4 regions of the Mesorhizobium calcicola genome follow, and region 3 is predicted to be linked to each of the others. Evidence: riboswitches for the same ligand, from Rfam matches in the RefSeq annotation. Region 3 holds a riboswitch; each other region holds the start of a gene.

Region 1 (5,176 bases), on a different contig from region 3:
CTCGAGTGTATCGAGCATGCAGACACAGTAGCTCGAACAGAATTCGGTGTCGCGCGACTGCTCGCAGGACAGCTGGCAGGTTTTCAGGAAGTTCACCTGCGGGGTTTCGACCTTGGCCGGCATGACTTGCGATAACAGCCACACACTGCCGATCAGCAGCGGCTGGTGGATCAGGTAGAAGGCCAGGCTGTGGCGGCCGATGAAGACCAGCGGGTTGGCCCAGCGACCGGGCTTGAGGTTCGCCAGCCACGTCAAAACACCCGCGGCCGCGCCAAGCTTTGTGACGCCGATGCCGAGAAGCACAGCGCCGAACCACGGAAACAGCGGCACATAATCATTGGAGCGCGGATTGACCGCCGACAGGCCGACCCACCACAGCCACGGATGGTCGAAGGCCTCGAAGCGCAGATAGATGGGCGCCGCGATGACCAGCGCTGCGACAAGCAATGTCAGCAGCGCCGGCAGTCGCAGGAAGGCGAGGCCGAGCAGGCTGGCCAGCGCGATCTCGTGCAATATGCCGAAGAAGATGAAGCCGTCAGGCGTGGCGACGCGGGTGACGACTGAAATGGCGATCGCTGCTCCGGCGACCATGGCGAAACGCTTCCAGAAGCCATTCCAGCGGATTTTTCGGCAATGGGCGAGGTACAGGCTGACGCCGACAAGGAACAGGAAGGTCGATGCGATGCAGCGCGCGTAGATTTTCCACCAGCCGAAGGCGGTGAGGCCGGGATCGGTGTAGCCGAAAAATTCCAGGTCCCAGGTGAAATGGTAGCTCGCCATGGCGATGAGCGCGATGCCGCGCACGATGTCGATGGCGACGATGCGCTTCGATTGATCCTGAACGGATGCGGTCGGCGTGTGGATGCTCATGGTCTCGCATTCTGATTCAGCCCCGCAAGACGATTATCACGGTTGCCCCGGACAAAAGAAGACCGGCAGCTTCGGGATGGGCCGTGCTGCGGACGCTGGATCAGGCGCCGCTTTAGGCCAGTGCCGGAAAGCCTTTGGCCGACTTCGCTTTTTGCCGGGTAGGCGTCGGTTTCCTGTTACCGGCCAAGCAATCACCACGGCAGATTTGACTGGTGATTCTGCTTTGGGGAAGCGATGTCCACCCATGTGCGCCATCCGATCTGGCTACCGGCCCTGCGGCCGGCCGACGCGCGCACCTTCGCTTCGCTCTATGCGGTCGAATCCTTCGCCCGCGCCACGGTGTCGAGCGTCATCCCGATCCAGGCCTACGAGATCCTCCACAACGAGCAGATCGTCTCGATCCTCTACACTGTCGTGGCGATGCTCGGCCTGTCGGTGACGCTGTTCATGCCGATGCTGATCCGCCGCTTTGCCCGGCGCTGGGTCTACACGGCGGGCGCCTGCCTGCTGGCCATCGGCTCGCTGTTCTTCGTCACCCATACGCTCGCCGGACAACTGGCCGGCATGCTGTGCCGCGTCATGGGCGCCAGCGCGCTGTCGATAACGCTCAACCTCTACATCATGGACCACATCCGCAAGACCGACTTCATGCAGGCCGAATCGCTGCGCATGGCGTGGTCGATGTTCGCCTGGACCGGCGGGCCGACGCTCGGCATTTTTCTCTACACACGCTTTGGCATCTATGCCGCGCATGGCGCGGTGGCGGTGTTCGCGGTTGCCCTGCTGGCGCTGTTCTGGACCTACCGGCTGGGCGACAACCCGTCGATCCGCCCGGGCAAGGCGCGTCCGGCCAATCCGCTCGCCAATGTCGGGCGCTTTATCGCCCAGCCCAGGTTGCGGCTGGCCTGGCTGATCGCCTTCGGCCGTTCCTGTTTCTGGACGACATTCTTTGTCTATGGGCCGCTGTTCATGGTGATCACCGGCGAGGGCAAGCTGGCCGGCGGCCTTTTGGTGTCGGCCGGCAACGCGCTGCTGTTCATGGCCATCTTCTGGGGCAAGGCGGGCAAGCGCTTTGGTGGCCGGCGAACCATGACATTTGCCTATTTCGCCATGTCGGCCATGCTTTTGGCGGCGGGTGCGGTCGGCGAAACCGTGCCGCTGCTGACCGGTGGCTTGCTGCTCTGCGGCGCCTTCTTCACCATTGCGCTGGACGCCCTGGGCTCGACCGCCTTCATGCGCTCGGTGCGCTCCTATGAAAGGTCGCAGATGGCGGCGGTGTACCGCACCTATCTCGACTTTTCCGAGCTGACGCCGCCGCTGGTCTATTCGGTGGTGCTGGCGTTTTTCGGGCTGGGGTCGGTGTTCGTCACGCTCGGCCTGCTGGCGGCGGTTTGCGGCTTCGTGACCTGGCGGTATCTGCCGAAGTCGCTGTGACCTTCAGGGCTTGGGCGAAACTGCCGCGTGCCGTTCACGGACCCAGTTGTGGAAGCGGAACAGGTCGTATTCCTCGGGCATCAGCACACCGGCCACGTGGCGCATCGAGCGCAGGCCTTTCTGGTTGACCTCGCAGACTGCGGCATCCTCCTCCAGCACCTGTTTGCCGAAGGCGACGATGTTGTCGATATCGGTTGCATCGAGCGCCTCGGGGGCAAACAACCATTCGGCGACAAGCTCGGTCTGCTCGGGGCCGAGCGGCACCAGCCGCACGGTTCTGACATAGTCGACATGGCCGACGACGAACATCGAGGGCAGGTTGGTGGCGTAGGTCTGGCCGGCGGCGCGCTCGGCAGGTGTCAGGCCGCCAAAGACCGGCCCCCCGTGCGCCTGGCCGTCGCGTGACCATGTCTGCGCGCCGGCGCGCAGGCCGCCGGAAAATTCCGGCGCGTCATTGTCGGCGTGGCGGGACCATTCCGGATCGTCATGGCGACCCATCAGGCCGCGGCCATAGATCGGCACCAGCCGCGACAGGTCCTTGTGGACGCCCGGACAATGCAGGCATTCGTTGAAGTTTTCCCAGAAGATCTTCCAGTTGCAGTTCATCACCTTGCGCAGCACGTGGCCGGTCACCAGCGTTTCCAGCGGCCAGTTGGCGAGACCACCTGACGCCGGATCGAAGGATGTTTCCGCCGAGCCGGCGGCGTCCTCTTGCAGATTGACGAAGACAAAGCCGCGCCACACCGACAGCGCTACGCGATAAAGCGGGTGATCCGCCTTGTCGAAGCCGTCCGGCAGCGCTTTCGACGGAACGCGCACAAGCTCGCCACGCAGCGAGTAGGACCAGGCATGATACGGGCAAGTGATCAGCCGTGCCTTCAGCCGGCCCTCACTTTCCTGGCAAAGCTGCGAACCGCGATGGCGGCAGGTGTTATGGAAGGCGCGCAGTTCACCGGTCTCGTCGCGCAGCACGACGATTTCCTGCGTGCCGATGCGGAAGGTGCGGAAAGAAAGCGGCTGCGCAAGATCGGCCTCGCGGCAGACGAGCAGCCAGCTTCTGTACCAGATGGCGTCGAGGTCGCGCTGATAGGTTTCGATGTCCCAATAGGCGGAGGACGGCAGCGTCGATTCGGCCCGGGTCAGGCCGTTATAGCGATCGCGCTCGCCGGCGATGGGCTGCATGGCTGGCTTCCTGTGACGACGCCAGCCGACACCCGACCACGGGAATTGTCAATTGTCGTGCCGGAGAACCGATTTATCCGCATGGCGCAATCGCGCTGGTTGTCGGCGGAATTTGGTTTGCCGCGCACGGCGATTTTCCTTATAGTCGCGCTGTCGTCGGTTCCGTTTTGGAGCCAAGAGGGAATGCGGTGCGGGCGAACGTCTTGCCCAATGCCGTGGCTGCCCCCGCAACTGTGTGCGGTAGTCCTCTCCATATGCCACTGAAGGTTTTTTCTTCGGGAAGGTGGGGAAGGGCGCTGATCCGCGAGCCAGGAGACCTGCCGGCGACAGGAAACTGACTTCGATGCCCTCGGGTGGAGGGCGAAAGGACAAGACATGACTACCGCTTCCGTCTCCCTCGGCGCCTCCGTCTCCTCGCAGTCGCGCTTCATGCAGCTTGCACTCGTCGCGCTGCTCGGCATCTTCGTCGTCGGCTTTGTCGGCTTCTCGCATATCGATGCGGTCCACAATGCGGCTCACGACTATCGCCATTCGATGGCATTTCCCTGCCACTGACGAGGATTTGACATCATGAACCTGTTTCGCAACGTCGTGTTCATCGCGGCGATCGCAGGGCTCGTGGCCGGCGTCGTTCTCGCCTGCATGCAGGCCTTTGCAACCGTGCCTTTGATCCTCAAGGCGGAAGTCTACGAACAGGCCGGCGGCGGCCATCACCATGACCATGCCGCTCCGGCCGCAACGGATACCAATGCCATGACCACAGCCGCTCCGGCGGGGAACGTCATGAGCTCAGCCGCCCCGGCGCCGGCGCAAGCAGCCGTTCCGGCAGCGGAAGACGAAGGCTGGGCGCCGGCTGACGGTTTCGAGCGTTTCGCCTTGAGCGTGGTTGCCAACATCGTCACCGGCATCGGTTTCGCGCTTGTCCTGGTCGCGGTTTCGGAATTCGCCGGCGGCATCGGCAATTGGCGCCAGGGCGTGTTTTGGGGCCTGGCCGGCTTTGCCGTCTTCACGCTGGCGCCTGGCCTCGGCCTGCCACCGGAATTGCCGGCCATGCCGGCGGCCGATCTCACGCAGCGCCAGATCTGGTGGTGGGCAACCGTGGCGGCGACCGCGGCGGGTCTCGGCCTGATCGCGTTCCGCAAGTCGCTGCCGCTTGCGATCCTTGCGGTCCTGCTGATCGTGGCGCCGCATATCGTCGGCGCACCGCAGCCCGACAGTTTCGAGACGCCGATCCCGGAAGGCCTGCACCATCAGTTCGTGGTGGCGGTGACGGTGACCAATCTGGTGTTCTGGCTGGTGCTCGGAGCGGTCGTCGGCGTGGTGCGCGGCCGCTTCACCGGCACCGCGACCAGCCTGCGCGACAGCTTTGCCTGATCGAAGCAAGCTGACCTTCATCATCGGCGGTGCGCGCTCCGGCAAGAGCGCGCATGCCGAAGCCCTGGCGACGGCCTTGCCGCCGCCATGGACCTATTTCGCCACGGCGCAAGCCTATGATGACGAGATGCGTGAGCGCATCGCGTTGCACCGCTCGCGGCGCGGTGAAGGCTGGGCGACCATCGACGCACCGCTTGATCTCGCCGGCGCGCTTGAGGCCTTGCCCGACAACCAGCCGGTGCTCGTCGACTGCCTGACACTGTGGCTGACCAATCATATGCTGGCCGAACACGAGCTCGAGCTTGAATGCCGCCGG
Region 2 (5,176 bases), on a different contig from region 3:
CGACGGATAGTCGGCGCCGCAGACGTCGATGATCGAGATGAACTGGCAGCGCGCATCGTCGCGCAGGAAGGTCATCACCTCGACCAGATCGCGCGGCTCGACGTGAACGGTGAGCTCGCCATAGGCGATCACCGCGTCGTTCACGCGGCCGATCAGCTTCTCGCCGAGATAGGTCGACAGTTCGCTCAGGGATGCGGTCATGGATTTACCGTTCGATCGTGCCGGTGCGGCGGATCTTCTTCTGCAGGAGAAGAATGCCGTAAAGCAGCGCTTCGGCGCTCGGCGGGCAGCCGGGCACATAGATGTCGACCGGCACGATGCGGTCGCAGCCACGCACCACCGAATAGGAATAGTGGTAGTAGCCGCCGCCATTGGCGCAGGAGCCCATCGAGATGACGTAGCGCGGCTCCGGCATCTGGTCGTAGACCTTGCGTAGCGCCGGCGCCATCTTGTTGGTCAGCGTACCGGCGACGATCATGATGTCGGACTGGCGCGGAGACGCGCGCGGCGCGACGCCGAAGCGCTCGCTGTCATAGCGCGGCATCGAAGTGTGGATCATCTCGACCGCGCAGCAAGCGAGGCCGAACGTCATGAACATCAGCGAACCGCTGCGCGCCCAGGTGATCAGCGCTTCCGTCGAGGTGACGAGAAAGCCCTTGTCGGCCAGCTCGTTGTTGATCTCGAGGAAGAAAGGATCGTCCGCCCCCACCGGCCTGCCGGTGTTGGGATCGATCAGGCCCTTCGGCTTCGGCGCGACGAGCGTGCCGGAACTGTCGTTCAATCCCATTCCAGCGCTCCTTTTTTCCATTCATAGGCAAAGCCGATGGTCAGCACCGCCAGAAAGACCATCATCGACCAGAAGCCGAGCATGCCGATCTTCGAGAACGACACCGCCCACGGAAACAGGAAGGCCACTTCCAGGTCGAAGATGATGAACAGGATCGACACCAGGTAGAAACGGATGTCGAACTTCATGCGGGCGTCGTCGAACGAGTTGAACCCGCACTCGTAGGCGGAAAGCTTTTCGGGATCGGGATTGCGGTAGGCCACCAGGAAGGGGGCGGCCAGCAGCGCCAGGCCGACGACCAGCGCCACGCCGATGAACAGGACGATGGGCAGGTATGAGCTTAGAAGTGCGTTCATGCTCGGCTTTCCGTTGGCGCCAATCCACTTTGATTACAGCACCGGACCCTAATGCGGAAGCGTGACAGTTTAACCGCTGAACCGTTTTAAGGGCCTATGCTGCAACGCGGCGAGGGTTAGCGCAGCACTTCCAGCGAAGCAAGTCAAACCTTGTTCAAAACGCTGACCTGGACGGCATATCCTGGGAAACTGGTCCGATCCGCTCCTGGTTGATTTCCTTCACATTTTACTCCACTTTTGTCTCCTGACATGGTTGCCGCCAGAACCCTGCTAGCATGGGCCGGAATCACCCATCAGCCCCTCGGTCAAATCACCCTCAGAGTGACATCAGCATGAAGGAAAAGATCTCGCTTGCCACGGCCCGGCGCATCGCGCTCGCCGCCCAGGGGTTCCTCGATCCCCACCCCGCCGGCACGCCCGACCGCCGCCATTTCGCCCGTGTGCTCTCCCGCACCGGCCTGCTGCAGATCGATTCCGTCAGCGCGGTGGTGCGTGCTCATTATATGCCGCTCTATTCCCGCCTTGGCCCCTACCCGCTCGCCTTGCTCGACAACGCGGCCGTGACGCGCAAGCGCACGGTGTTCGAATACTGGGCGCACGAAGCCTCCTTCCTGCCGGTCGAGACATACCCGCTCATGCGCTGGCGTATGCAACGGGCCGAAAACGGCGACGAAATGTATCTCGGCCTCGCCAAATGGGGCCGCGAGCACGCCGCCTATATCGAGGAAATCTATAGGGAAGTCGCCGAGCGCGGTCCGATCGCCGCTTCCGCGCTCGAAGGCCAGAAAGGCTCCGGCGGCTGGTGGGGCTGGAGCCATGCCAAGCACGCCTTCGAATGGCTGTTCTGGGCCGGGCGCATCACCACGGCGCACCGTCGCGGTTTCGAGCGGTTCTATGATTTGCCGGAGCGCGTGCTGCCGCAGGCGATCCTCGATCTGCCGATGCCCGCCGCCGAGGACGCGCACCGCGAATTGCTGCGCATCTCGGCCCGCGCCCACGGCGTGGCGACGTCAGGAGATCTGCGCGACTATTTCCGCCTGTCGCCCGCCGACATGAAGGGCCGGCTGGAGGAACTGGTTGAAACAGGCGAGTTGTTGCCGGTGCGCGTCGAAGGCTGGGACAAGCGGGCTTATCTTCACAAAGACGCGCGCCTGCCACGAAAGATCGAGGCCCGTGCCCTGCTGGCGCCGTTCGATCCCGTCGTCTTCGAGCGGTCACGCACCGAGCGGCTGTTCGATTTCCACTACCGCATCGAGATCTACACCCCTGCCGAAAAGCGCCAATACGGCTACTACGTCCTGCCGTTCCTGCTCGGCGACAGGATCGTGGCACGCGTCGACCTCAAGGCCGACCGGCCCGCTGGAGTGTTACGCGTCCACGCCGCCTACGCCGAACCCGGCGCGCCGCCTGAGACCGCCGCAGAACTCCTCGAGGAACTGAAGCAGATGCAGGGCTGGCTTGGCCTTGAGCGAATGGAAGTGACGCCGGCTGGGGATTTGGGGCCAGCGCTAGCAATTCGGTAACATGGCCAACCGCAGTAACTTCTGCCATAGACGCTTCAACAAGCTTGATAGGTTTTGCAATGGCGTTCGCACAAAGTGCTGGACATGATCCATGGTGCGCTGATTGCACATGGAATGGATGCAATACGTAGAGAACAAGACGTTACGCTCCAGTCGAGGCAACTTCGTTTTGAGGCTGAGATTTTCGAGACGGGCACTAGCGGTAGGCTGGTTCTCGAAATCTACATCTTCTCTCCGCTGCTTGACGTTCAGCCGGTCATTGAATCCTTCGCTGGCTTCGGTGACACACGCGAAGAAGAATTGAATCAGGCGTTTGAAAAATTTCTCCGAGGGGTTTTCCATGTAGCCATTGAGGGACTGGCTGATCATGTCTGCGACAACATGCAGGCCGAGGTAGAAATTTGGCAGCAGACTATTCCCAGCTGGAAGATCTGGCGAAAAAATGCCCCCTGGAAGATCTATGGCGGACCGGTCATCTCCCAGGCCACAACCGAGCTTTGCTCGCTGAACCGGGGTTATCCAGCATTCTATGCCAAGCTGGAAAAGCTGTTCACGGCTTCCGCGTCCCCTGGCAGTCATTTTGTACGTACCTTTGTGGCAGGCTTGAAAGGCGAGCCAATTAGTGTCGAGGTCCTTCTCGACAACGCGGTTTGGCAAGAAGGACAGGATCTGGCCCGCAACCATGACTGGGATTATGGCGATGGCTATCAAGCAATCCGTCAAGTTATCCTGGCTCTGCCGGTTGGCGGCTCGTGAGAGCCTTGGGCCGACATCGCCATGTCGTAGCCGTGCGTTGACACAACTCCCCGCAAAAGCCTAAATCCGGTACAGATGGTCCTCTGCCAGCAACGGCAGGGGCTAAGAGGGAATGCGGTGCGGGACAAAAATCCCAAATCCGCGGCTGTCCCCGCAACTGTAAGCGAAGAGCCAAGGCCGAAAGCCACTGGGGCGTTCCCGGGAAGGCGGCTACCCAAGGCGATGACTCGCGAGCCAGGAGACCTGCCGTCTGCGACATTAGAATCCGATCGCCCGGCGGGTTTCCGGGCAAGGAGCCCGATTTTTGGATCATAACGGCAGTATTTCGGCTGGTGCAGCGGATGTTTCGTCCGCCGATGGCGATGCGTTGTCCGGCGTCACCGTCATCGTCTGCGCCTCCTGCCGCGACGAGACCGGCTCCGACGGCCACCCGCGTGCCGGGGAACTGCTCGCCGACGACACGCGCCGCGCCGCGGCGGAGGAAGCGATCCGGGTCCGCACTGTCGAATGCCTCGGCAACTGCAAGCGCCGCCTCAGCGCAGCGATCCTGCGCGACGGCTGCTGGAGCTATGTCTTCGGCGATCTGACCGCGACCAGCGGCGCCGACCTCGTCACCGGCGCCAAACTCTTCGCCACCTCCACCGACGGACTGATCCCATGGCGCGGTCGTCCCGATAGCCTCAAGCGCGGCCTCGTTGCCCGCATCCCTCCCCTCGACCTGTTGAAGGACTGATCATGACTGCCTCCGTCTCCCGCGTCCCTTGCACCGTCGTCACCGGCTTCCTCGGCGCAGGCAAGACGACGCTGGTCCGCCATCTCCTGGAAAACGCCGGCGGCAAGCGCATCGCGATCATCGTCAATGAATTCGGCGACATCGGCATCGACGGCGAAATCCTGAAGAGCTGCGGCATCGACACCTGCCCGGAGGAAAACATCGTCGAACTGGCCAATGGCTGCATCTGCTGCACCGTTGCCGACGATTTCGTGCCGGCGCTCGACCAGATCCTGTCGCTGGTGCCGAAAGTCGACCATATCCTGATCGAGACTTCGGGCCTGGCGCTGCCCAAGCCGCTGGTCCAGGCTTTCCAGTGGCCGACGGTGAAAAGCCGCGTGACGGTCGATGGCGTCATCGCCGTGGTCGATGGACCGGCGCTGGCCGAAGGCCGTGTCGCCAACGACATGGACGCACTCCAGGCACAGCGCGCGCAGGACGAGACGCTCGATCACGACGATCCGGTCGAGGAAGTCTTCGAGGATCAGATCGCCTGCGCCGACCTGATCATCCTGTCGAAGAGCGACCTGATGGACGCCGCCGGCTCGATCCGCGCCAACGCCATCATCAACGAGCACATCTCCCGCGCGGTAAAGATCGTGCCGACCTCGCAAGGCAAGGTCGACCCATCGGTGCTGCTCGGCCTCGGCCTCGCCGTGGAAGACGACATCGAAAACCGCAAAACCCACCATGACGACGAGCTCGACCACGAGCATGATGACTTTGACTCCTTCGTCATCGACATCCCATCGATCGCCAACCCTGATGAGCTGGCAAAACGCGTCGCCACCGCCGCCGAGGAAGAAAATGTGCTGCGCGTGAAGGGCTTTGTCGAGGTCGGCGGCAAGCCGATGCGGCTCCTGCTGCAGGCCGTCGGACCGCGTGTCAATCACTATTACGACCGCGCCTGGACGGCGCAGGACGACCGCCGCTCGCGCCTGGTCGTCATCGGACTGAAGGGGCTGAACCGCCCGGCCATCGA
Region 3 (5,176 bases):
TTCCTTGCCGTCCGGCAATGCCAGCCATGTCTGCAGGCCGGAGACCGACATCGGCGCGCCGCGCAGTTCCTCCGGCGTGCGCTCGGAGTGGACGATGCCGCGACCGGCGGTCATCAGGTTCACGTCACCGGGCTGGATGACCATTTCGGTGCCGAGCGAATCGCGATGCCGGATCTTGCCGTCGAACAGATAGGTGACCGTCGACAGACCGATATGCGGATGCGGACGCACATCGAGCGCCTGGCCCGCGCGCAGGATCGCCGGGCCCATGCGGTCGAAGAAGATGAAAGGCCCGACCAGCCGCCTTTTGGCGGTCGGCAGAGCGCGGCGCACCTGGAAACCGCCAATGTCCTTGGCGTTCGGGATGACCATCAGCTCGATCTGGTCGCTGGCAAAGGCGTCGCCGACTTCAGGGTCTTTCCCGGGAAAGAAGCTCATGGACTCTCCTTGTCAGCGGTCGAGGACCGCTTCGGCCGCATCAGGCAAAGCGGATCGCCGCCTTCGCCCGCAGTTTGGCCGCCACCTCTTCGCGATTGCGAGGATGCTGATGGGTTTCGAGGGAATCGAGAAGCTCACGCGCCGATGCCGCGATGGCTTCGACCGCATGATCGAAGGCGTGCTGGTTCTGCCTTGAAGGCCGCGTCGTTCCGCTCAATTTGCGGACAAACTGAAGTGCGGCGTCGCGCACCTCGTCATTGGTTGCCGGCGGATCAAAATTGAACAGGGTCTTGATGTTTCTGCACATCGTTTCCGAACCTTCTCTTGTCCTGAAGCCGTTTCAATCGGGACGGCTGCTATCCTCGACCATGATCATGTCCAAAAGCCGGTGAGTCGAGACCATCGTGCGGATCGCGCCTCAGTCCGCGTCGAGCGGCTCTGTTCCAACCGGCTTGCCATCGCGCGACAGCCTGATCTTCTCGACCTTGTCCTCGGCGGCCTTCAGCAGCCGGTCGCAGTGTGCTTTCAGCGCCTCGCCGCGCTCATAGATCCTGATCGACTGGTCGAGCGGCACGTCACCGCGCTCCAGATCATCGACGATCTTCTCCAGCGCGTCGAGTGCCTGTTCGAAGCTCATCGCCTTGACGTCTTCGTTGGTCTCACCAGCCATCATTCATCCTTTCATCAGTCGCCCGACATGGGCGGCGACCGAAAATGCCAGTCCCTGCAGATCGTAGCCACCCTCGAGCAGGCTGACGAGCCGGTTGCCGCTGTGGCGCGTGGCGCGCTGCATCAGCTGGCCGGTCGCCCAGTCGAAATCATCCTCGGTCAGGTTGATCTCGGCCAGCGGATCGCGGTGATGCGCATCGAAACCGGCCGAAATGATGATCAGGTCGGGGGCGAAATTGTCGAGCGCCGGCAGCACACGCGACAGGAAAGCATCGCGAAAAACCTCGCTGCCGGTCTGTGGCGCCAAAGGTGCGTTGACGATGTTGCCGGCACCGGTCTCGTTCTTTGCCCCGGTGCCGGGGTAGAGCGGCATCTGGTGCGTCGAGCAATAGAGCACCGACGGATCGTCCCAGAAAATATCTTGCGTGCCGTTGCCGTGATGCACGTCCCAGTCGACGACGGCAACGCGCTCGACGCCATGTTTGTTCTGCGCATAGCGCGCCGCGATCGCCGCCGTGTTGAAGAGGCAGAAGCCCATCGCCGTGGTCTTTTCGGCATGATGGCCGGGCGGCCGCGCGGCGACGAAGACATTGTCGGCGCGGCCTGTGAAAACGTCATCCACGGCGGCGTTGGCGGCGCCGATCGCGGTTATCGCCGCCTGCCAGCTCTTCGGGCTGGCGGTGGTGTCGGCGTCGATGCGGGCGATACCGGTGTCGGGAATGGCGGCGCGGCACGCGGGCGACGAAATCGGCGGGATGCGCGTAGAGGATGGTGGCGTCGTCGCCCTCCGGCGCCTCGACCCGATCGAGCGCGGCAAAAGCCTCGTCGTCAAGCACGCGTTCAATGGCGCGCAAGCGGTCGGGCCGCTCGGGATGGCCGGGCGGCGTGATGTGTTCGAGGAAGATCGGATGGGTGTAGAGACGAGTGACCATTGTCCTAATCTAGGCATCTATGGGCGCAATGGCCATGCGCGCCGACGCAATGACTGGGGAAAATCACGCCTGCGTCCTTTGGTGTCGCTGCGGGCATTGGCGTCCTCAGCACTTCGGCGTAAGGTCGCCGCCACTGCCTGGTGCCCGCGCAAGCGGGAGAATCGGGAACACGGTTGAATTCCGTGGCGTGCCCAACGCTGTGAGGGGGACCGCGCCGGTAAATGCCACTGTCGATGACGGGAAGGCACCGGACGCGGGTTGATCCCGAGCCAGAAGACCGGCCTGGCAGGCATCGTCATCCGCATGGTCAGGCGGATGAAATGGATTGCAATCGCAAGGGGACACGCGATGCCCGAACACATGACCGCCTCTATTGGCGACGGTTTGACCAGAGTGCGCGCGATGCGGTCTATCGCGCCGTGTTCACGCGCCGCGATGTCCGCAGCCATTTCCTGCCCACCGCGCTTGACGACGACGTGCTGGCGCGGCTGCTGCTTGCGGCTCATCACGCACCATCGGTCGGCTTCATGCAGCCATGGAACTTCATTGTCATTCGCGACGCCGACGACGGGAAAAAGTGCGCGACCTGTTCCTGGCGGCGCGCGAGCAGGAATTGCCGGCCATCGGAGAGGAGCGGCAGGCGCTCTACCGCAAACTCAAGCTTGAAGGCATCTGCGAAAGCGCGCTCAACATCTGCATCACTTGCGACCGCCAGCGCTCGAAGGGTTCGCCGCTGGGACGTTGGCACAATCCGGAGATGGACCTCTACAGCACGGTCTGCGCGGTGCAGAATTTCTGGCTGGCGGCGCGCGCCGAAGGCGTCGGTGTCGGCTGGGTCAGCATCATCGAGGCGCAGGCGTTGAAAAGCCTGCTGTCAATTCCCGAGCATGTGACGCCGGTCGCCTATCTCTGCGTCGGCCGCGTCTCAGAGTTCGCGCCGAAACCGGATCTCGAAGCACACGGCTGGGGACGCCGCTTGCCGCTGCCGGAGCTGATCATGAGCGAGACCTTTTCCGGGCAAGGCGAAGCGCCGCTCAAATCGACCGTGGCGCGCCTCAACGGCGCCGATGCCGCACCGGCGACCGCGGCTGGTCAGCCTGTCGCGCCGGCCGTGCCCCAGCGCGAGCCGCCGAAGGAGGCCAGCGCCTTGTCCTTGAGTTCCCTGAACTTCGACGACGCCTCGGCCAGCCGGGCGTCCCAGGCGGGATCGGGCACCTGGCCCTCGATGGTCCCGAAATAGACCTGCATCAGGCAGGCGATGGCGAAGGGTTCGATGAAGGCTGCCTTGAAGGCCCAGGCGAAGACGATGGCGAGCACGAAGGCCCAGCCGGCGAGCTGGCCGGGCATGAGGAAAAGAATGGCGCCGGCCGGAGCCAGCATCAACAGGAAGATGACGAAGGACACGCCCCACATGATGACCCGCCAGCCAGACGGCATTCTTGACCATGGTCTTGCCGTTCTGGGCATAGAGCACGACGCCTTGCCGGGCCGTCTGCGAACGGCGAGGCTGAATTGATGCGGATGTTGTAGCCGAGGATGATCTCGTCGACATAGGTCAGCGACAGGCGGATCACCGTGTTGATGAGCTGAACCAGGCCGCTCAGGCCCGGTATCGGCAGGAAGGCGGCGATGCCGCCGATCAGGCCGGTAATGGCGCGGATGGCGCCCTTGACCAGTTGGTCGACGAAACGAAAAGGATGTTGGCCTCGGCAAACGCTGGGTCCACGATGTCCCTGGCGTAGGCATCTGGTTCTGGCCGTCGGGAATGTCGCGGCCGTCGATCAGATGGACCATGACGGCGATATGGCCGCCTTGACGACGTAAAGGATGTATTCGCGGATCCAGTAGACGGCGATCGAGACGACGCCGAAGCCGACCACGCCGCCCCACAAGGCAAGGACAGCGGCCCGTCGGGATCGGTGGAGATATGACCGACGCCGTAGCCAACCGAGGCGCCCGTCCCGGTCGCCACGATATAGGCCAGCGTGATGCCGAAATAGACGATCATGCGAAAGACATGAAAGGCCAGGTCGCATCATGATGGACACCGACCTGCCGATATCGAAATCCCACATGCCCCGAATCTCCCCTAAGAGATGGCGGAAAGGATGCGCTCACAACCGCTATTGTCAATCGCGGGCAGTGGCTCCAGGTCGCCGGTGGGGACTTCAGTTCGGCTGCGGATCCGGCTTTTTGAGCAGACCCTCAAGCAGCTGCTTGAACGCCGTCATCCACCTTCCTCGACGCGCGTCGCTTCGGGGTCATTCGAATTGGCGATCCGTTGCGCGCCGCCTGACTGCTCGCGCCGTTGATCAGCCGCGAGGCCGTCTCGGGGTCGAGGCTGGAGACGACCACATTCCCTCCTCCTGCAGCGCCGTCAGATGACCGGTCATTGAAGCGATGCAACGCATTGGCATTCGGCCATTGTGCCGATCGCCCAGCATGGCCGGGCCATCCCGGAACATGATGCGCTGGATTTCCGGCTCCAACGCCATCTCGATATAGGTCGTGCATTCGTCGACGAAATACTGCCAGCGGGTCGGCGCTCTCGACGCGACCTCGGTCACCCGCAGCAGCCATCTCGCCGTCGATTTCGGCCGATGACCGCCTGCAGCAGTCCTTCTTGTCGCCGAAAATGATGATAGAGCGCGCCGCGCGTCAGCCCGGCGACGCGGTGAAATCATCCATCGAGGCTTCGGCATAGCCGATCGTGCCGAAGGCGATGGCGGGGCCGCCGCGATCAGCTTGCCGCGCGTCTCGGCATCATCTCCTTGCGAGGTTTGTGCATGGCTTCTGGCCTTATTAACATACGCCTCGTATGCCAATTGACATACGCGACGTATGATCTATTTAACAATCATACGCTTCGTAATGTATTGTCGAACCTGCCTTTGTCGAGAACCGGACATGCAAATCCCTATTCGAAATCTTCGCGCCCCGGCGCAAGGGCTTTGCAGCTGCGGGCTTCATGGCCCGCCTGCCGATCGCGATGGCGCCGATCGGTATCGTGGCAATGCTGTCGCAGAAGCGTAGCGAATACTGGCTGGCCGGCGCGGTCTCCGCGACATTCGCGCTGGGCAATGCTTTCGTGGCACCGCAAATATCGAGGCTGGTCGACCGCCTTGGCCAGACACGGA
Region 4 (5,176 bases), on a different contig from region 3:
AAAGGTGGTGCTCGCCAAGGAGATCCTCGGCAATCCCCGGCTGCTGCTGCTCGACGAACCGACGCGCGGCGTCGATGTCGGCGCCAAGGGTGAGATCTACACGCGGCTGCGGCAACTGGCGGCTCAGGGCCTCGGCATTCTGGTCGCTTCCAGCGAGATGCCGGAGCTGATCGGCCTGTGCGACCGCATCGTGGTGCTGCGCCAAGGGCGCAACGTGGCGGAATTCATCGGCGGCGTCGACGAGCACACAGTGCTTAACGCGGCAAATGGCAGGGAGGCCTGATGTCTGAGCAGAAGATTTCGGAGGCAAGCGGCCTGGTGGCCGCAGCACGGGTGCATCGCGATCCGCTAGCCTTGGTGGTGCGCTTCCAGAGCTTGATCGGCCTCGTCGTCGTGGCGATCGGCGGCGTCATCTTCTCGCCGCGCCGGCATGGCGAAATCCTGTTCCTCAACCCCGACAACATCGCCAATATCGTTCGCGCCGTGTCTGAGACCGGCATCATCGCCATTGGCATGACCTTCGTCATCATCACCGCCGGCATCGACCTTTCTGTCGGCGCGGTGCTCGGGCTCTCCAGCGTCGTCACCGCATCGATGATGATCTCGGGCGGCTTCGGGCTCATCCCCACCATCCTTGCGGTGCTCGTCATGGGCATCGCCTTCGGCGTCATCCAGGGCACCATATCCAGCCGCTTCCGGCTCGAGCCGTTCATCGTGACGCTCGCTGGCCTGCAGGCGGCGCGCGGACTGGCGCTGGTCGTGTCGGGCAATCAGTACATCAACATTTCCTATGGCGACGGACCGGGGCTGGCGCCACCGGTGTTCGCGGTGCTGGGTGAGCGGCTGTTCAACAACACCGTGCCTGTGGCGACGATCGTGTTCATCGTCTTTGCCGCGATCGCCACGATCGTGCTCAACACGACGCGTTTCGGCCGCTATGTCTTTGCCGTCGGCGGCAACGAGCGCGCGGCGCGTATTTCCGGCGTGCCGGTGTCGATGGTCAAGATATCGGTCTACGCCATCACCGGCTTTGCCGCCGCACTTGCCGGCATAGTGCATGCTGGCCAGTTCAATTTTGGCAGTGCCAATGACGGCATGGGCTACGAGCTTACCGCGATTGCCGCCGTGGTCATCGGCGGCACCAGCCTGTTCGGTGGCGCCGGCTCGATGGTCGGCACCGTCGCCGGCACCATTATGCTCGGCGCGCTCGCCAACATCCTTCAGCTCAACAACATCACCCCCGCCATGCAGCTGCTCGCGACTGCCGCGATCATCGTGCTGGCGGCAGTGCTTCAATCCCTCGTTCGCCGCCGTGAGGGTTTGGGTCGTTAGGAGGTTGGCGGCAGCAAGTGGAAGTCAACCAAGGTCTGGCTCCGGCCCGACGAGGAGGAGAGAGTATGAAAACCACAAGACAAAGGCGTGCCCTCAGGGCCGCGCTTCTGGCAGGCGCTGGCCTGTGCATCGCGGGAGCCGCCCAGGCTGCCGACCCGATGGTCAAGGCCTGCGCCAAGGACGGCCAGTTCATCATCGGCTTTTCGCAAGCCAACAATGCCGAACCCTATCGCCAGCACGTCAATGACGAGTTGACCGCGGCGGCCAAGGAAGTGCCGGGCTTCACGCTGCAGATCGCCGACGGCGCCGGCAACGTCAACACGCAGACCTCGCAGGTCGACAATTTCATCACCCAGAAGGTCGATCTGCTGCTGATCTCGCCCTTCGAGGCGGCACCGCTGACGCCGGCGGTCAAACGCGCCATGGATGCCGGCATTCCGGTCATCGAACTCGATCGCAAGACGGTCGGCGATCCCGGCAAGGACTACACCGCTTTCATCGGCGGCGACAATTACAAGATCGCGCTCGAGGCGGGTAAATATACTGCCAAGACCCTGCTGCCCGATGGTGGCGAAGCAGCCGTACTCGAAGGACTGCCAAGCTCTACGCCCGCAGTCGAACGGCTGAACGGCTTCAAGGATGGCGTCAAGGAGAATGCCAAGATCCAGGTCGTCGCCGAGCAGGCCGCCGACTGGGTGCCGGACAAAGCCCAGACCGCCTTTTCGGCTATGCTGCAGGCGCACCCCGACATCAAGGTGCTTTATGCCTCGAACGACATGATGGCGGCCGGCGCGCTGCTAGCCGCCAAGGGCGCCGGCAAGGACGTCAAGATCATCGGCACAGATGGCTTGCCAGGCCCGGCCGGTGGCATCGAGGCGGTGGCGAAAGGCGACTGGGCGGCGACCTTCACCTATCCAACTGGCGCCAAGGAAGCGATCGAGATGTCGAAGAAGATTCTGCTCGATTGTGCGACCTCGGTGGATTCGACGGTCACAGTCGACACCACCGCGATCACGCCCGAGAACGCCAAACAGCTCTCCGGCAAGTAAGCTCAGATTGTCCGATCCAGGGCGGGGTTCCAGACCCCGCCCTGCGCGCGTTCGCAACCCTCACCGGCAAGTCGAAATGATCACGACAGACAGCGACATGATGTATCTCTCTAAGAGTTCTGTTATTACATAACAAGAGGGCGTTGCATATGCGCGTTTTCTGACGAGGCCGCCGGCTCCTGCTTCGACGGTAGCAGGTCTGGTCGAAAAAGAATCGTTGCGACCCGATCGACGGAAATCTACGGTGGCCGGTGATGGTCCCCAAGCTGAAAGGCAAGGGGTGAAAAGGGAACACGGTGAGGCCTGTTCGGGTCGAAGCCGTGGCTGCCCCCGCAACTGTAAGCGGCGAGCAAAATCCACAAATGCCACTGGCCGGCAAGGCTGGGAAGGCAGGATGGCGCAACGACCCGCGAGCCAGGAGACCTGCCATCAGCATGAGTTAACCGGACGGGGTGTGCCGGGAGGAGACATGGACATCGGTCTTGTCGGCCGATTCGCCAGCTTCCTTCCGTCGCCAGTTTTGGAAAGTGACGGAAAGTTGGACGGCGACACCGATCGTATTCACCGCATCATTGTCTGCACGCTTTGCCGCGACGTTCCGACAGGGATCAGGTCGGGTGAAAGCCTGTGCGCCGATTTGCGTTCCCGGCTCTCGGCCCACCATGAACCCGCGGCGGCGCATGGCTTCACTGTCGAGGGCGTGGCTTGCATGGCCGGCTGCGCGCGGCCCTTGACGGTGGCCTTCCAGGCATCGGGCAAGGCCGCCTATCTCTTCGGCTCTATCGATGCGCAGGCCGATGTCGGCGATCTCGTGCGATTTGCCAGACTCCATGCTTCGCTCGCCGATGGCTGGTGCAATTCGGGACAGCGTCCGGCGGGCTTGGCCGGCAAGACGCTGGCGCGCATCCCGGGTCCGGGCGATCCGGCGGGCAACTGCCGATAACAGCGCCGGTTCTCGAAGCGCGTGACCTGAGCGCCGTGGCGAATGGCCGAGATCTGGTCCATGAGGTCAGCCTCTCGGTGGCCGTGGGTGATCGCCTTGCCATCATCGGTCCCAACGGCGCCGGCAAGACGACGCTGCTGCGCATGCTGTCGGGCATGCTGCGGCCAAGTTCCGGGGAGGTGAAGCTTGGCGGGCGCCGGCTGGAGAGGATTTCGGCCGCCGAGCGGGCGCTGCATATCGCCGTGGTCGGTCAGACCGACCAGCCCGATCCGCGGCTGGCGGTGATCGACTATGTCGAGCTTGGCCGGGTTCCGCACGCCGGCCGCAGGCGCAGGAGCGACGAACGCGATATTGTCGTCGACGCACTGCGCAGGACCGGTCTGCTGCCGCTGCTTGGGCGAACCATCGGTTCGTTGTCGGGAGGTGAGCGCCAGCGTGCCCAGCTGGCGCGCGCCATCGCGCAGGAGCCGAGGATCCTGTTCCTCGACGAGCCGACCAATCATCTCGACCCGCGCGCTCGCGGCGAACTGCTCGAACTCGTGGCCGGCTTCGGCATGACCGTGATCGCGGTGCTGCACGATCTTGCCCTGGTGGCACCCTTCGCCACCAGGGTCGCGGTGATGAACAATGCCCGCCTGCAAGCGTTCGCCGCGCCGCGCGAAGCGCTGACCCAACAGCTGATCCACCAGATTTTCGGCGTCGACGTCTTTCGTTTGCGCCATCCGACCGAAGACCGCGAATTGACGGTGTTCGAGGTTCCGAACCGCGCCGCGCCGCCATCCTGGAAGACTGAGCTCGCAGACATCACCGTCAAGGTCGGCGACCGCAAGGGCACGCGGGTGTTCCTCTATGATTCCGGCGAGGACAAGCCGTTCACCGCGGGCAGGTTCGCCATTCCGAGCGCCATGATATCAGCCGCCGGCGGCGACAACATCATGGCCGACATGGACACCAGCTGGGGCAATACGGATTGGGAAACCGTGGCGTCGCGCAATCCGCAATTCCTCATCCTGCTCGATTACCAGGACGGCGGCGGCTACAAGAAACTGCTCGACTTCCTGATAGCGCATCCGGCCATGAAAGAAACGGACGCCGTCAAGAACGAGCGTTTCGTCGCCCTGCGCTATGCCGAGCTGACGCCTGGACCCGCCAACATCGAAGCCATCGACAAGATCGCCAAGGCGATGCATCCGGAAGCGTTTTGACGCATGTCGCCCAAAAGTGCGCAGCGGTTTTGGGGCAACGACCTGCATGAAAAGGTCCTGAAGTGCGTCGCATGAGTCCAGATGAATGCGACGCACTTCCAGGCTTGCGACATAAGACATTCGCACTGGCCATGATGCTGGGAGCGGCGGCGATCGCCGCTCTCGCCTTGCTGTCGATCGCCTATGGCTCGACGCTGATCCCGTTGACGGACGTCGTTGCTGCGCTCGGCCATGCGATTGGGCTCGGCGGGCACGACGTGTCCGGGCCGGTCGGCAAGATCGTCGTCGATCTGCGGCTGCCGCGCACGATCCTGGCCATCTGTGTCGGTGCCGGCCTGGGCATTGTCGGTGCGCTGCTGCAGACGGTAACCCGCAACGACCTTGCCGATCCATTCCTGTTCGGCCTGTCGTCGGGAGCCGCTGCCGGCGCGGTGTCCGTCATCACCGTCTTCGGCGACAGTTTTGGTATCTGGACGCTGCCGGTCGCGGCCTTCACCGGCGGCATACTGGCTGCGGGCGTCGTCCTGCTGTTGGTCGCGCGGGTGAGGGGGCAAGGCCCGGAGCGGCTGATCCTCGCCGGCCTTGCCGTCTCGTTCATGTTTACCGCCTTGACCAACTATCTGGTCTTTGCCGGCGACCAGCGCGCT

What was found. A riboswitch is a leader RNA that binds a small molecule or an ion and turns the genes downstream of it on or off. The one in region 3 is predicted to bind cobalamin.
Region 1: linked by a shared signal. The riboswitch ahead of ACFSQT_RS31060 (CbtB domain-containing protein) and the one ahead of bluB (5,6-dimethylbenzimidazole synthase) in region 3 are both predicted to bind cobalamin.
Region 2: linked by a shared signal. The riboswitch ahead of ACFSQT_RS30850 (DUF1636 family protein) and the one ahead of bluB (5,6-dimethylbenzimidazole synthase) in region 3 are both predicted to bind cobalamin.
Region 4: linked by a shared signal. The riboswitch ahead of ACFSQT_RS00370 (DUF1636 family protein) and the one ahead of bluB (5,6-dimethylbenzimidazole synthase) in region 3 are both predicted to bind cobalamin.

The regions. Positions count from the first base shown of each region.
Region 1 covers NZ_JBHUGY010000055.1:79,172-84,347, forward strand. The annotation lists gene ACFSQT_RS31045 (heparan-alpha-glucosaminide N-acetyltransferase) at 1-870, opposite strand, end outside; gene ACFSQT_RS31050 (MFS transporter) at 1,105-2,304, shown strand; gene ACFSQT_RS31055 (aromatic ring-hydroxylating oxygenase subunit alpha) at 2,308-3,486, opposite strand; cobalamin riboswitch at 3,627-3,825, shown strand; gene ACFSQT_RS31060 (CbtB domain-containing protein) at 3,862-4,041, shown strand; gene ACFSQT_RS31065 (CbtA family protein) at 4,057-4,860, shown strand; gene cobU (bifunctional adenosylcobinamide kinase/adenosylcobinamide-phosphate guanylyltransferase) at 4,853-5,176, shown strand, end outside.
Region 2 covers NZ_JBHUGY010000055.1:36,017-41,192, reverse strand. The annotation lists gene ACFSQT_RS30875 (NADH-quinone oxidoreductase subunit C) at 1-201, opposite strand, end outside; gene ACFSQT_RS30870 (NuoB/complex I 20 kDa subunit family protein) at 206-787, opposite strand; gene ACFSQT_RS30865 (NADH-quinone oxidoreductase subunit A) at 778-1,143, opposite strand; gene ACFSQT_RS30860 (winged helix-turn-helix domain-containing protein) at 1,476-2,666, shown strand; gene ACFSQT_RS30855 (DUF6348 family protein) at 2,751-3,422, shown strand; cobalamin riboswitch at 3,482-3,687, shown strand; gene ACFSQT_RS30850 (DUF1636 family protein) at 3,727-4,155, shown strand; gene cobW (cobalamin biosynthesis protein CobW) at 4,158-5,176, shown strand, end outside.
Region 3 covers NZ_JBHUGY010000079.1:9,159-14,334, forward strand. The annotation lists gene ACFSQT_RS38285 (pirin family protein) at 1-438, opposite strand, end outside; gene ACFSQT_RS38290 (DUF2277 domain-containing protein) at 479-745, opposite strand; gene ACFSQT_RS38295 (exodeoxyribonuclease VII small subunit) at 857-1,108, opposite strand; partial or broken gene ACFSQT_RS38300 (histone deacetylase family protein) at 1,112-2,039, opposite strand; cobalamin riboswitch at 2,161-2,339, shown strand; partial or broken gene bluB (5,6-dimethylbenzimidazole synthase) at 2,360-3,045, shown strand; partial or broken gene ACFSQT_RS38310 (hypothetical protein) at 3,132-4,114, opposite strand; partial or broken gene ACFSQT_RS38315 (TetR family transcriptional regulator) at 4,208-4,827, opposite strand.
Region 4 covers NZ_JBHUGY010000001.1:59,443-64,618, forward strand. The annotation lists gene ACFSQT_RS00355 (sugar ABC transporter ATP-binding protein) at 1-283, shown strand, start outside; gene ACFSQT_RS00360 (ABC transporter permease) at 283-1,332, shown strand; gene ACFSQT_RS00365 (substrate-binding domain-containing protein) at 1,398-2,381, shown strand; cobalamin riboswitch at 2,620-2,826, shown strand; gene ACFSQT_RS00370 (DUF1636 family protein) at 2,851-3,324, shown strand; gene ACFSQT_RS00375 (ATP-binding cassette domain-containing protein) at 3,360-4,529, shown strand; gene ACFSQT_RS00380 (FecCD family ABC transporter permease) at 4,601-5,176, shown strand, end outside.